DNA from 4 places in the Photobacterium gaetbulicola genome. Region 4 is predicted to be linked to each of the others. Evidence: riboswitches for the same ligand, from Rfam matches in the RefSeq annotation. Region 4 holds a riboswitch; each other region holds the start of a gene.
What was found. A riboswitch is a leader RNA that binds a small molecule or an ion and turns the genes downstream of it on or off. The one in region 4 is predicted to bind lysine.
Positions count from the first base shown of each region.

Region 1: linked by a shared signal. The riboswitch ahead of lysC (lysine-sensitive aspartokinase 3) and the one ahead of C9J03_RS14510 (Na+/H+ antiporter NhaC family protein) in region 4 are both predicted to bind lysine.
Region 2: linked by a shared signal. The riboswitch ahead of C9J03_RS04045 (Na+/H+ antiporter NhaC family protein) and the one ahead of C9J03_RS14510 (Na+/H+ antiporter NhaC family protein) in region 4 are both predicted to bind lysine.
Region 3: linked by a shared signal. The riboswitch ahead of C9J03_RS03030 (Na+/H+ antiporter NhaC family protein) and the one ahead of C9J03_RS14510 (Na+/H+ antiporter NhaC family protein) in region 4 are both predicted to bind lysine.

Region 1 covers NZ_PYME01000032.1:54,709-57,829, reverse strand. Annotated here, with positions in the region: gene metH (methionine synthase) at 1-76, shown strand, start outside; gene lysC (lysine-sensitive aspartokinase 3) at 156-1,538, opposite strand; lysine riboswitch at 1,648-1,834, opposite strand; gene C9J03_RS22170 (pyridoxal-phosphate-dependent aminotransferase family protein) at 2,089-3,121, shown strand, end outside.
Region 2 covers NZ_PYME01000003.1:274,757-277,877, forward strand. Annotated here, with positions in the region: gene C9J03_RS04035 (adenosylhomocysteinase) at 1-386, shown strand, start outside; gene cspE (transcription antiterminator/RNA stability regulator CspE) at 796-1,005, shown strand; lysine riboswitch at 1,475-1,652, shown strand; gene C9J03_RS04045 (Na+/H+ antiporter NhaC family protein) at 1,777-3,121, shown strand, end outside.
Region 3 covers NZ_PYME01000003.1:5,503-8,623, reverse strand. Annotated here, with positions in the region: gene C9J03_RS03035 (D-alanine--D-alanine ligase) at 1-41, opposite strand, end outside; gene C9J03_RS27080 (hypothetical protein) at 218-352, shown strand; gene C9J03_RS03030 (Na+/H+ antiporter NhaC family protein) at 424-2,010, opposite strand; lysine riboswitch at 2,094-2,264, opposite strand; gene C9J03_RS03025 (BCCT family transporter) at 2,451-3,121, shown strand, end outside.
Region 4 covers NZ_PYME01000015.1:105,431-108,551, reverse strand. Annotated here, with positions in the region: gene C9J03_RS14520 (lytic murein transglycosylase) at 1-98, shown strand, start outside; gene C9J03_RS14515 (H-NS family histone-like protein) at 357-752, opposite strand; lysine riboswitch at 1,123-1,306, shown strand; gene C9J03_RS14510 (Na+/H+ antiporter NhaC family protein) at 1,406-3,001, shown strand.

The DNA.
Region 1 (3,121 bases), on a different contig from region 4:
CGACAGCTATGCCGATCGCAAAGGCTGGGAGCAGGCCGAGGCCGAGAAATGGTTGGGCCCGAACCTGCATGGCTAAATGGGGTCACCCTGAACAAAAAAGGCGCTCACTGAGCGCCTTTTTTATTTGCTATCTGCGGGCTCTATCCGCATTGCTGTTACTCGAACAGCCCTTGGTGCAAGACCTTGACCACGTCACGCGACTCTTTGGTTTTGACCAGGAAGCACAAGTTGTGGGTACTGGCACCGAAGCAGATCATGCGCGGGCTGTATTGCTCCAGACGGCTGAATACTTGGGTTGCGGCACCCGGGGCATCGCCGAGCTGGTTGCCAATGAGGGCAACTAAACACAGATCTTGCTCGACTTCCACGCGGCAAAGCTGGCTCAGTTGCTCCATCGCTGCGGCTGGCAGGCTAGGGGCACCACCACCGGTATCGGTTTGGTCGAGGGTCAGTGAAACACTGACTTCCGAAGTGGTGATCAAATCAACCGAGATTTTGTGTTCGGCCAGAATACGGAACACTTCGGACAGGAAGCCGTAGGCATGGAACATATTCAGGCTGGTCAGGGTGACCAGGGTCTGGTTGCAGCGCAGTGCCAGCGCCCGGAATTTCGGCGGCTCGCTGACCTGCTGGCGGATCCAGGTACCACCTTGCTCAGGGGCTTTCGATGAACCGATAAAGACCGGGATCTGTTGGCGGACAGCCGGCAGCAGAGTCGACGGGTGGAGGATCTTGGCTCCGAAGTTTGCCATCTCTGATGCTTCGCTAAAGCTGATTTCGCTGATTGGCTTGGCATTAGCGGTGATGCGCGGGTCTGTTGTATACATGCCCGGTACATCCGTCCAGATCTCCAGAGTTTCTGCGCTGATGGCTTCTGCAACTAGGGCGGCACTGTAATCGCTGCCACCGCGGCCAAGGGTGGTCGTTTCCCCGTCGCTGTTTGAGCCAATGAAGCCTTGAGAAACTATAATGGTATCGCCTTCCAGCAGAGGCTGGAGCTGTGAGTCGGCCAGTTGGCGGATGGTATCAATGTCCGGGATGGCTTTGCCGTACTGGCTGTCGGTACGCATGACAGAGCGAATATCGAAACGCTGGGCTGTCGCCCCCATTTCGTTGAGAATTTGGGTAAATAAGTGCGTCGACAATAGTTCACCATGGGCAACCAACTGATCGGTCAGCTTGGTCGATGGTGACTCCGCGGCTTGCTCGGCGAGGCCTGCCACGTTATTGATGAGTTGTTCTATGTGGCCAGTGACAGTGTCTGGCTGGGCCAGCTTGTCGATAATGTTCTGGTGGATAGAGGTCAGTTTTTGTAGCCGTAGGGAGCGCTGCTCGTTATCGGCAATTCCGTTTGCAAGTTCAACTAGCAGGTTGGTGACGCCGGAACAGGCACTGATCAAAACTACTTTGGCAGCAGCATTTTCCTTGATGATCGTGGCACTTCGGCTCATGGCGGCATGATCGGCTACGCTGGTACCGCCAAATTTCGCTACAGTAATCGGAGGAGGAACAGTAAAGTTATTTTCGACAAAGCTCACGGCGAGTCTCCCAGTAATAAAGAGTATATACGTATTTATCAGGGGGCTCGGGATGGTAGTCCCGACAAAAAAGTCAGGAGAGCAAAAAGGTAAGATGTAAACCGGTACAACAACCAGAAGCTCCCCATCTATCCATTACCATAGTGAATAGATGACAGCCAGAAGGATTCAACCTTCGTAGCCGATACGCCATGCCCCCTGTCATGCCGTATCTCGGCGTTACTCCCCCTCTCCAGACTGCTTCGGGGTGGGGCCCCGCAACCTAGATACCTGGGTAACGCTCCTCTTCTGTCTGCCCCTGAGAAAGCTATTTCTCAGGATGAACAAAAAACGTTCTATATTGAACCGGATTTCCTGGTCTTTTGTCAATTAGATAGAGGTAAATTATGCATAAAATTTGCAAAAAGTTGTCACGAACAGGAGTGGGCGCTATCTGCCCGAGGTCATGGTGATTTGGTATAAGCATAATTAGCATATAGCTGATATAGTCAATCAGTACCTTACAATAACTGATCTACAGTCACGCTTACCGCCAGGGAGGAAAACAACAATGACGATTGGCAGCTTCTATCCACCACAGCGCACTCTGATGGGGCCGGGTCCATCGGATATCTACCCTCAGGTGCTGCAGGCTCTGAGCCGTCCGACCATTGGTCACCTAGACCCATTGTTTATCGGCATGATGGATGAGCTCAAGCAATTGCTGCAATATGCTTTCCAGACGCAAAATACCTTCACCATTGCCGTATCGGCGCCGGGCAGTGCCGGTATGGAGGCCTGTTTTGTCAACTTGGTTGAGCCGGGTGACAAGGTGATAGTCTGCCGCAACGGTGTATTTGGCGATCGGATGCGCGAGAATGTCGAGCGCTGCGGTGGCGTGGCGGTCATGGTCGATAACAACTGGGGTGAACCTGTTGATCCTGCCTTGGTAGCCCAAGCACTCGAGAGCCACCCCGATGCGAAGATCGTGGCCTTTGTCCATGCCGAGACCTCGACCGGGGCATTGAGTGATGCTGAGGCAATTGCCAAGCTGGCCAGAGCCCATGACTGCCTGACCATTGTCGATGCCGTCACATCACTGGGGGGCGTGCCCCTGCTGGTGGACGAATGGCAGCTGGATGCGGTGTACTCCGGTAGCCAGAAATGTTTGTCCTGTGTCCCGGGGCTGTCGCCGTTAACCTTTTCTGAGAAGGCCGTGGCTAAGATCCAGAGCCGCCAGGCACCGGTTCAAAGCTGGTTCCTCGACCAGAGCTTGGTGCTGGGGTACTGGAGCGGTGAAGGCAAGCGAAGCTATCACCATACCGCACCGGTAAACAGCCTGTATGCGTTGCATGAAGCCTTGGTGCTGTTGCAAAACGAGGGCTTGGAGAATGCCTGGCAGCGCCATAAGGATATCCACCTGGAGCTGCGTGAAGGGCTGGAGCAGTTGGGCATTGAATTCGTGGTTGATGAGGCGCATCGACTGCCACAGCTTAATGCGGTCTATATTCCTGACGGTATTGATGATGCCGAGGTGAGGAAAACCCTGTTGGAGCGCTACAACCTGGAAATTGGTGCCGGACTTGGTGCGCTGGCTGGCAAGG
Region 2 (3,121 bases), on a different contig from region 4:
GCCGTGACAACGTGCTGCGTAAGGAGCACTTCGAATTGATGCGCGACAATACGATTATCGCCAATGCGGGGCATTTCCAGCGTGAAATCAACCTTGCGGATTTGGCTGCGGTGAGCCAAAGCCAGGATAAGATCCGTCCTCATGTAACGGCTTACCAACTTGAAGAAAAGCAGCTGTTCGTCCTGTCGGATGCCAACCTTGTTAACCTATCGGCGGGTGACGGAAACCCGATAGAAATTATGGATCTCGGCCTGGCATTGCAGTCGCTCAGTTTAGAGCGTATCGCCCTTAACCGGGACTCGCTGCAGAATATTCCTCAACCGGTCCCTTTCGATATCGAAATGCAAGTTGCTGAACTTGCTGTGAAACACTGGATTAACCACTAACTTTGCAACCACCTCGGGTATGCTGCGCCCGAGGTATTTTTGCCGTCACCCTGTCCAACCTCATGAGCGCGACGATAGCCGGTTTTTTTTCTCGTTTTAGCCATTGATGAGGGGGGAGATACTATGGTGGTGTGCTTGAGTTGCTGAACGGATTGTTAGTGTCCCCAAAATTTTTTTTAAGATTTGTCAAAATTTCACTGCATAATTTTTGCCCAGCTGTTATGATGTGCGGGCTCAAATAGAGAAGAGTTATTTAATGCAACATCAAGTACAAGTTAAACCATCTGATACTTCTACGTTTTCGTGCTGTATCTAACTGTTTCCCTTATATTTATCGTCACATTAATAATTCAATTGTTACTGATCGCTGTTGATAGCGATTTAAATGAATTTACATAAGGGACAACACATGTCTAAGTCTACTGGTATCGTTAAGTGGTTTAACGAAGAAAAAGGTTTCGGTTTCATCACTCAAGAGAACGGCGGTGCAGACGTATTCGTACACTTCCGCGCAATCGCTTCTGAAGGTTTCAAGACTCTTTCTGAAGGTCAGAAAGTTTCTTTTGACGTAGAGCAAGGCCAGAAAGGTCCTCAAGCTGCAAACGTAGTTACTCTATAAGTCATTGAACTTATTTTAAGAAAATGCTGGCCTAGGCCAGCATTTTTTGTATCTGCTATATACCCAAGGTACTTCCTGCACCTTGAGGTAACTTGGGTATCTCTGATCCCTGAACATCTCTTATACCTCTTTTTTATTTGAGGAAGGTAGGATGGAGATGGGTAAATATGCAACCTTTTCCTCCGCTGTTTCACCTTTACTTTGATTTCCACGCAGGCTCCTTTAGCTCAAATCCGGCAACGCTAAGACGACTTCAGATAAATACTGACATGATATTTGCGACTTGAAAGCAAAAAACAGCCCATGTGGTTATTGTTGCTGCAAGATTGGTAGTCGGCAGTGCAAAGTTTTGTTAAATAAGTGTTTAATGAAATATATTATGTGATCTTCGTCACGCTATGACGTCAAGTTGATTTGGATTATCTGTTTTTGTGTTTTATTCAATATAGAGCGGGTGGTTATTCACTGCCTGCAACGTAGAGGCGCATTGCCTAACAGTAGTTTAGTGAAGGTCGACAGCCGGTGAAGCTAAGCGAAAGGAGTCAATGCCGAAGTGGTTTTGGTCGTCAGCCAAGCTGCTGGGGTTGTTCTTAATAGGAGCAGCACTGTCATCTCGGGCCCTGCCCGGATGGAGAGCTACAGCAATATTTGTTTTCGAACAGGTAAGTTCACCTACCGATTTCGTACAGCCTTTGTCGCTCGCGTACTCCTTACGCCCCTCCTCTACATACTCACACTTTATTGATGTTGTTTATTAGGAGAAGTCTACGAATGGCTGATTACGGATTATTGTCCATCGTACCCGCGGTGCTGGCGCTGATACTCGCCTTTACCACTCGGCATGTTGTTTTGGCTCTGGGCGTTGCAGTGATCAGCGGCATGCTGATCTTAACCAAGGGCCACCCTGTCGATACTGCGTTGATGTTCTTGTCTGATGGGCCGTTCACTCAGCTCGCATCGGGCAGCAACGCACAGATCATTATTGTTATTACTATCATTTCTGGCTTTATCTACCTGGTCGAGCAAAGCGGTGGCATGGCTGCATTTTCGACCATGGCGACCCGTTATGTGTCATCACCATTGAAAGCCCAGCTTGCGACCTGGGCAACCGGGATCGGGGTGTTTTTTACCGACTCGGGCAACTCGCTGATCCTCGGCCCGATGTTCTCGCCAATCTACAACAAGCTCAAGCTGAGCAAGGAGAAACTGGCCTTCATCATCGACTCGACCTCGTCACCGATTTGTGTGCTGATCCCGATTATTAGCTGGGGTGTTTACTCGCAGGGTCTGATTGAGAACGCGTTCGATAACATGGGCCAGCCGGTCGATGGTTTTGCGACTTTCCTTCAGGTGATCCCTTACCAGCTCTATGCCTTGCTGGCACTGTTCAGTGTGCCTGTCTATGCGGTGCTAAAAAAAGACTGGGGGCCAATGGCCGAAGCCGAGCAGCAAGCCCGCCAGCAGGCTGAGGTGAGCGTGCAATCTGCGGATGACCAGCAGGTGAAATCAGGCCGTATCTCACTGATTGTATTGCCACTGGCGGTACTGTTTGGCTCGCTAATCGCGCTGTTCACCTATAATTACCACTTGCATGGCGCCATCAATGGCCCTGTGATCCGTGCATCGCTGGGTACCAGCTATCTGATTGCCTCGGTAACGGCGATTGCCTATTACGCCTACACCAAAACTATGACCGCCTCGACAGCCTTCAACACTTTTGTGTCGGGAATGCAGCGGATCATGCTAATTTTGGTTATCTTGCTATTGGCATGGACCTTGGGTGATATCTGTAAATCACTGGGGACTGGGGACTATATTAGCCAGGTGATGAATGACCGCTTGCCGGTGTTCATGCTGCCTGCATTGATTTTCATTATCGGCAGTTTTATCTCGGTGGCAACAGGTTCGTCGTGGGGTACCTTCGCCATCCTGATCCCGATTGCGGTACCGGTTGCCAGTGCACTGGGCGCCGACCCGCTGATTTGTATTGGTGCCGCGCTAAGTGGCGGCATGCTGGGGGATCACTCATCACCGATTTCCGACACCACGATCCTCAGCTCGATGTCGACCGGATGTGATCATGTTTCCCATGTCCGTACTCAGTTCCCGTACGCTA
Region 3 (3,121 bases), on a different contig from region 4:
CGTTCGCTAGACTCACCCCCATATAATATTCCGATTCTCATGGTGTTGTTCCGATTAAGCTTTACTGTGGAAAGTCGTCAAAGAAAGATCGAGCAATTGCATGCTCGTAAGTGATTGTATAAAAATAAATTTTTAAGTCGCAGATTGCTTGATATTAAATCATGCGTATAGTGCGCGGTGGCTTATTGTAATGATTTGTTATAGAGGGGGAAATTGTATGCCCAATAAATTTGACATTGTGCATAACTTTTCCTTCATGGCAGAGCGTGATGGCTCTTTTTTGACCTGTGGATCGGGCACCGATGTGGCAGGGGGGATGTTGTTACGACTCTCTTTTGGCGAACAAGCTTAGTCATTCAGCAATATCATATAAAAAAAGAGCAAGGCCATGGCCTTGCTCTGAGGTGGGACTGTCGGTGTGCTTTAGCTCGTTATAGGTTCGGCAGCCATAATAGGTTTGCTCTTGCGTACGGCAAAGGCGCAGAATGCCAAGAACCACAGGCCGCTCACTGCCACACCCGCCCATGCCGAGTGGGTGTAGCCAATGGCGAGGTAACCCAGTAGGGCACCGAAAGCAACCGAACAGGCGTATGGTAGCTGGGTCATAACATGGTCCATATGGTGGCAGCCGGCACCGGTTGCCGACAGAATACTGGTGCTGGAAATTGGTGAGCTGTGATCGCCAAATACCGCACCGGCCAGTACCGCCGATAGCATTGGAAGCAGTAGTGCGATGTCGCTGGCAGCCGCAATGTCACCGGCTAGCGGTAGCATGATGCCGAACGTGCCCCAACTGGTGCCGGTCGCAAAGGCCATGGCACAAGATAGCAGGAAGACAACGGCAGGCAGTAGCTCAACCGGCAGGTTGCCGTTAGACATTGAAGCTAGGTAGATGCCGGTTTGCATATCGCGTACAACCGCACCAATCGTCCAAGCAAAGAACAGGATGATAATCGCAGGCATCATGGCTGAAATGCCTTGCGGGGCTGCTTTCATCCAGCTGCCTGCATCTAGCTTCAGACGCAGGGCAAGAGCGATAGACACCACCAAGCTGCAGATCGCACCGTATACTAGCGATGAGCCGACATCGGTGTTCTCAAACGAGCCAATCACGCTGAAGGCTTCGCCATTGGCAGCCAGTACATCGGCACCTGACTGTACCATGAAAAAGACGGTAGCCATCGTCAGGGTCAGGATAGGCAATACCATATCGATCATACCGCCCTTGGCCGACTCCGGCGCTTCAACGTCCAGACCCGCTGGTTTGCCTTTCGATTCATCCCATAGCTTGCCTTCAAGCGCCCACTTCTCATGCTTGCGCATTGGGCCGATATCGAGCTGGAATGCGATCACACACAGCACCATCACCAGCGTGAACACGGCGTAGAGATTCATCGGCATCATCTCAACAAATGCCGATATTGGGCTCTGATCGGTCACGCCATGCGCCACCATGATGCCGCCAACGAGGGCGATGATGTAGGCGCCCCATGATGAGATAGGCATCAGTACACAAACCGGAGCTGCAGTGGAGTCCAGCAGGTAGGCCAATTTCGCGCGTGAGATATTGAAGCGGTCGGTAACCGGACGGCAGATAGCACCTACTGACAGGCTGTGGAAGAAGTCGTCGATAAAGAAGATGAAGACCATCAGGCCGGTGAGAGATTTGGCACTGCGGCGATCCTTACAACGCACCGCTGCCCAGTCGGCAAAGGCCTGCGTTGCACCGGAAACACTCATCAGACTGATCAGTGCGCCAAGCAGCAGCATGAAGATGATCATATTGACGTTATCGCTGTTCATCGCGCCGTCGACCCACACAATGGCCAGCACTTTTCCAACCAGGTACTGCATTGACTCCAGCGGAGAATATTGATTTAGCATCATTGCACCGGCAAAGATACCCGCTCCGAGGGAGAGCAAAACCCGCCTGGTGGTGACCGCAAGGATAACAGCCAGCATGGCAGGGACAACGGACATTAGCGAGTCCGAGAAATCGACAAGGTTCATGATCTCATCACACCTATAAGTTTCAGGTGGAGATCTACCAAAAGGAAGTGTAACTAAGACGCAGAAAAAGAAGACTCGTTACCCCTTCAGGTAGCGCTCCATAGGTAAATACTATGGCAGTTCTGTGCCTATTCGACACAGACCCAGCGACTGAGTTGATAGCTGCAGTCACTTCGGCGCTGACTCCTTTCTCCGGCTTCACAGGTATCACCCTCTGCTCGGTTACTCTTAGGCAGCGCGCCTCTACTGATTTAGGGTTTATCACCGTTAATCCTACTGGATTTGGGCAATAAGTCTAACATTATATACGGCTGAATAATTATGTCAGCTAATAATCAGCTTTTTTCATCTCTACCATTAGAATCTTGGTTTGAAGCGTTGGCCCTTTCCTCGGATTATCCAATTTACCCATTGCTGGGTTTTAACTTTAAGGAGCTAACGTGTTTTCTCGCAAACACTTTGAGTTGATTGATAAACCAACGTTCTTCGGGGCGTTGGGGATGTTGATCTCGGTTGTGGTACCTTTGCTGCTGTTTCCGGCGCAAGGGGCGGAATGGATTGCAATTGCCAAAACTTTTATGACCGATAAGCTCGGTTTTCTGTATCTGGCACTTGGTGTCGGTGCATTTTTCTTTATGATCTATATCGTTTTTTCCGATATCGGACAAATCAAGCTCGGGGACCCCGATGAGCAGCCGGAGTTCACGACGGCATCGTGGGCGGCCATGCTGTTCTGTGGCGGGATCGGCGCCAGTATTCTTTACTGGGGGACGATAGAGTGGGCGTATTACTATCAGGCCCCCCCGTTCCAGTTAGAACCTGGCAGTGAAGAGGCGGTTCGCTGGGCGGCAACCTATGGCTTGTTCCACTGGGGGCCGATTGCATGGTCTATCTATTTGGTGCCAGCGCTGCCGATTGCCTATTTCTTCTATGTCCGCAAGCAGCCTGTGCTGAAGGTATCGGCAGCCTTGATGCCGGTGATCGGCGAAGCCCGCAGCTATGGCTGGCTGGGTAAAGTTATCGATGTGCTGTTTATCTTTGGCTTGCTCGGTGGCGGCGCCACGACACTGGGCCTAGCTGCCCCGTTGATCACCGAAGGGGCCAACTACCT
Region 4 (3,121 bases):
CCTATTTGATTTACGGTAATTATCAGTCGTTGCTCAAGTGGAACCGTTCGCATTATTTCGCCTTGGCCGTAAGCCATTTGGCTGATCAAATACGCTGATCCCCAAACATGAAAAAAACCAGACTAATAAGTCTGGTTTTTTGTGCTCTGGAGAAAGTCATGTGCTGGCTTATTGGTTTGGCGTGAAATTAAATTAACCGTTAGCTATGGGGGGTAAGTAAGGCACTCGGAGGTGCTGATTGTTACTTGTTGTTTAAAATCAACTACTTGTCCGCTTGATTGCTGTGCTGGCTGTTTATATAAAAAAACCCGGCTAGGCCGGGTTTTTTCGATAATTAGCAAAGAATATTCGAAATATTAAATTTCAAAATCTTCTAGAGACTTGCCTTCGTCCAGAGCTTTTTTTAGTGCGCTTGGAGTACGGCCTTGGCCAGTCCAAGTTTTCTCTTCACCATTTTCATCGATGAAACGGTATTTCGCTGGACGCTGTGCACGCTTTGCTTTTGGTGCTTTATTTAGCGTGGCTAGAAGTTCTTCAGGGTCAATACCATCAGCAAGAAGCATTTCACGGTATTGGGCTAGTTTCTCTGTACGTTCTTTTTCTTTAGCTAGCTCTTCAGCTTCTGCTTCCTCACGCTCAGAAACAACAGTTTGAAGTTTTTCTAGCGCTTCCTGTAGTTGTTCAAGAGAATATTCGCGAGAAAGTGCGCGAAGGCTGCGAAGGTTAAGTAGCGCTTTCATTGCATCAGACATTTTTTATTTCCTGTAGGCCTAAAACTATAAATTAATAATAGCAGTGACGATTCAATAATTGCAATAATAATACTTTTAATACAGTGATGCCAAATAAAAAATGAAGGGTTCATTTAATTTTTTGTCATTTATCAGGTTCATTTCTCATTTGTAATAAATTGTAATGGTCAAGATAAGTAAATATTCTTATCCAAAATCTACGGGGGCTGTTAAATATTTGCCATCAATTTCATATGTGGAAGGTATAATAATTTGCTATTAAGTGGATGATTTTTGTACTTCCAGGCAAGACTATTCACTATTTTTGTGATTTTTTTCATCCTAACTTATTGCATTTGGATATCTATTCCGTAGAATTGACCATACCTAGACTAAGGGTAGAGGCGCATCGTCTATTAGTAGTAAATCTTAGGGTGATTCCGATGAGGGTTTGCGAAAGGAGCCGATGCCGAAGTAAGTATGGACTATCAAGCCTGCTTGCTGGGGTTGTCACCGAACAGGGGCAACACTGCCATAGTATATAATTACATTAACTATGGAGCGCTACTGTGGAGTCGGAAAAGGGTAACTTCTCTTCCTAATGCTCTTCTACACACGACAAGATGTCGTGTTAAGCAGTAGATCTCCAACCAGGATCGGTTGTAGTCGAGATCATGAATATTGTAGATTTTTCACATTCTGCCATGTCGTTGTTGCCTCCTTTGGTTGCGCTGGGCTTGGCTATCCTAACTCGTCGTGTTTTAGTTTCTTTGGGTGTCGGTGTCCTGTTGGGCGCATTCCTGCTGACAGATTTCTCTGTCGGTGGTACGGCCAGCTATATCGGTACCACGGTTGAAGGGCTGTTTATTGAAGACGGTGCCATCAACAGCTGGAACATGAGTATTGTTGCTTTCCTTATTTTGCTGGGTATGACCACGGCCTTGCTGACACTTTCTGGCGGTACTCGTGCGTTTGCTGAATGGGCCCAGACGAAAATCAAGAGCAAGCGCGGTGCTAAACTGCTGGCTGCCTTCTTAGGCGTATTTATCTTTGTTGATGACTATTTCAATAGTTTGGCGGTTGGCTCGATTTCTCGCCCGGTGACTGATCGTTTCTATGTCTCCCGTGCCAAGTTGGCTTATATTCTAGATTCAACTGCCGCACCAATGTGTGTGTTGATGCCGGCTTCTAGCTGGGGTGCATATATCATTACCTTGATCGGCGGTATCTTGGTGTCGCACGGGGTGACGGAATACTCGCCGCTAGGCGCATTTATGCAGCTGGCACCGATGAACTTTTATGCGGTATTCGCTCTGTTGATGGTGTTTGTCGTGGCTTGGTTCCAAATTGATGTGGGCCCGATGAAAAAGCATGAACTGGAAGCGAGTCACTGCCGTGGTTTCGACGAGGGTGATGTAGACAGCCGTGCCAAGGATCTCAACGACGAACTGGAAATTGAAGAAAGCAAGAATGGTCGTGTTGCCGATCTGGTAATGCCAATCGTAACCCTGATTGTGGCAACGTTCTTCTTTATGCTGTTTACCGGCTATCAGGCGCTGGCAGCGGATGGTCTCGCGTTTAGCGTTCTGGGTGCGTTCGAGAATACCGATGTCGGTATGTCTCTGGTATACGGTGGCCTGGTTGGTTTGGCTGCTGCACTTATCCCTGTTTTCCGCCAGCGCATTCCAATGGCAGATGTGGCCTCTACGCTGTGGATTGGGGCCAAGTCGATGTTTGGCGCGATCTTGATCCTGTTGTTTGCTTGGAGCATCGGCTCGGTGATCAGTGACATGGCGACGGGTAAATACCTATCGACCTTGGTTGAGGGTAGCATTAATCCAATGATGCTGCCGGCGATTCTTTTCTTGCTAGCAGGCCTGATGGCATTCTCGACCGGTACGTCGTGGGGGACGTTCGGTATTATGTTGCCGATTGCCGGTGATCTGGCTGCTGCCACCGACATTATGCTGATGTTGCCGATGCTTGGCGCGGTATTGGCCGGTTCGGTATTTGGTGATCACTGCTCGCCAATTTCCGATACGACTATCCTGTCGTCAACCGGTGCTCGCTGCCACCACATTGATCACGTATCAACGCAGCTGCCTTATGCACTGTCTGTGGCTGTGGTATCGACCGTTGGTTTCCTGGTACTGGGCTTTACTGGCTCTCTCGCGGTTTCGTTCATGACGGCAACTTTCGCCTTTGCCCTGGCTTGTATCGCCCTGTACTGGCTTGCACGCCGTCCTCAGGAAGCGGCTGCGAACGCTTAATGCTGATAGCATGCTGATGAAAAAGCCTGTATTTGATACAGGCTTTTTTATTTTTGCTCGTTAGTCCAAATTTCTTTGATTTAATCTCAATTGGTCATAAAGAAGGTGAGCTTGCGCCTT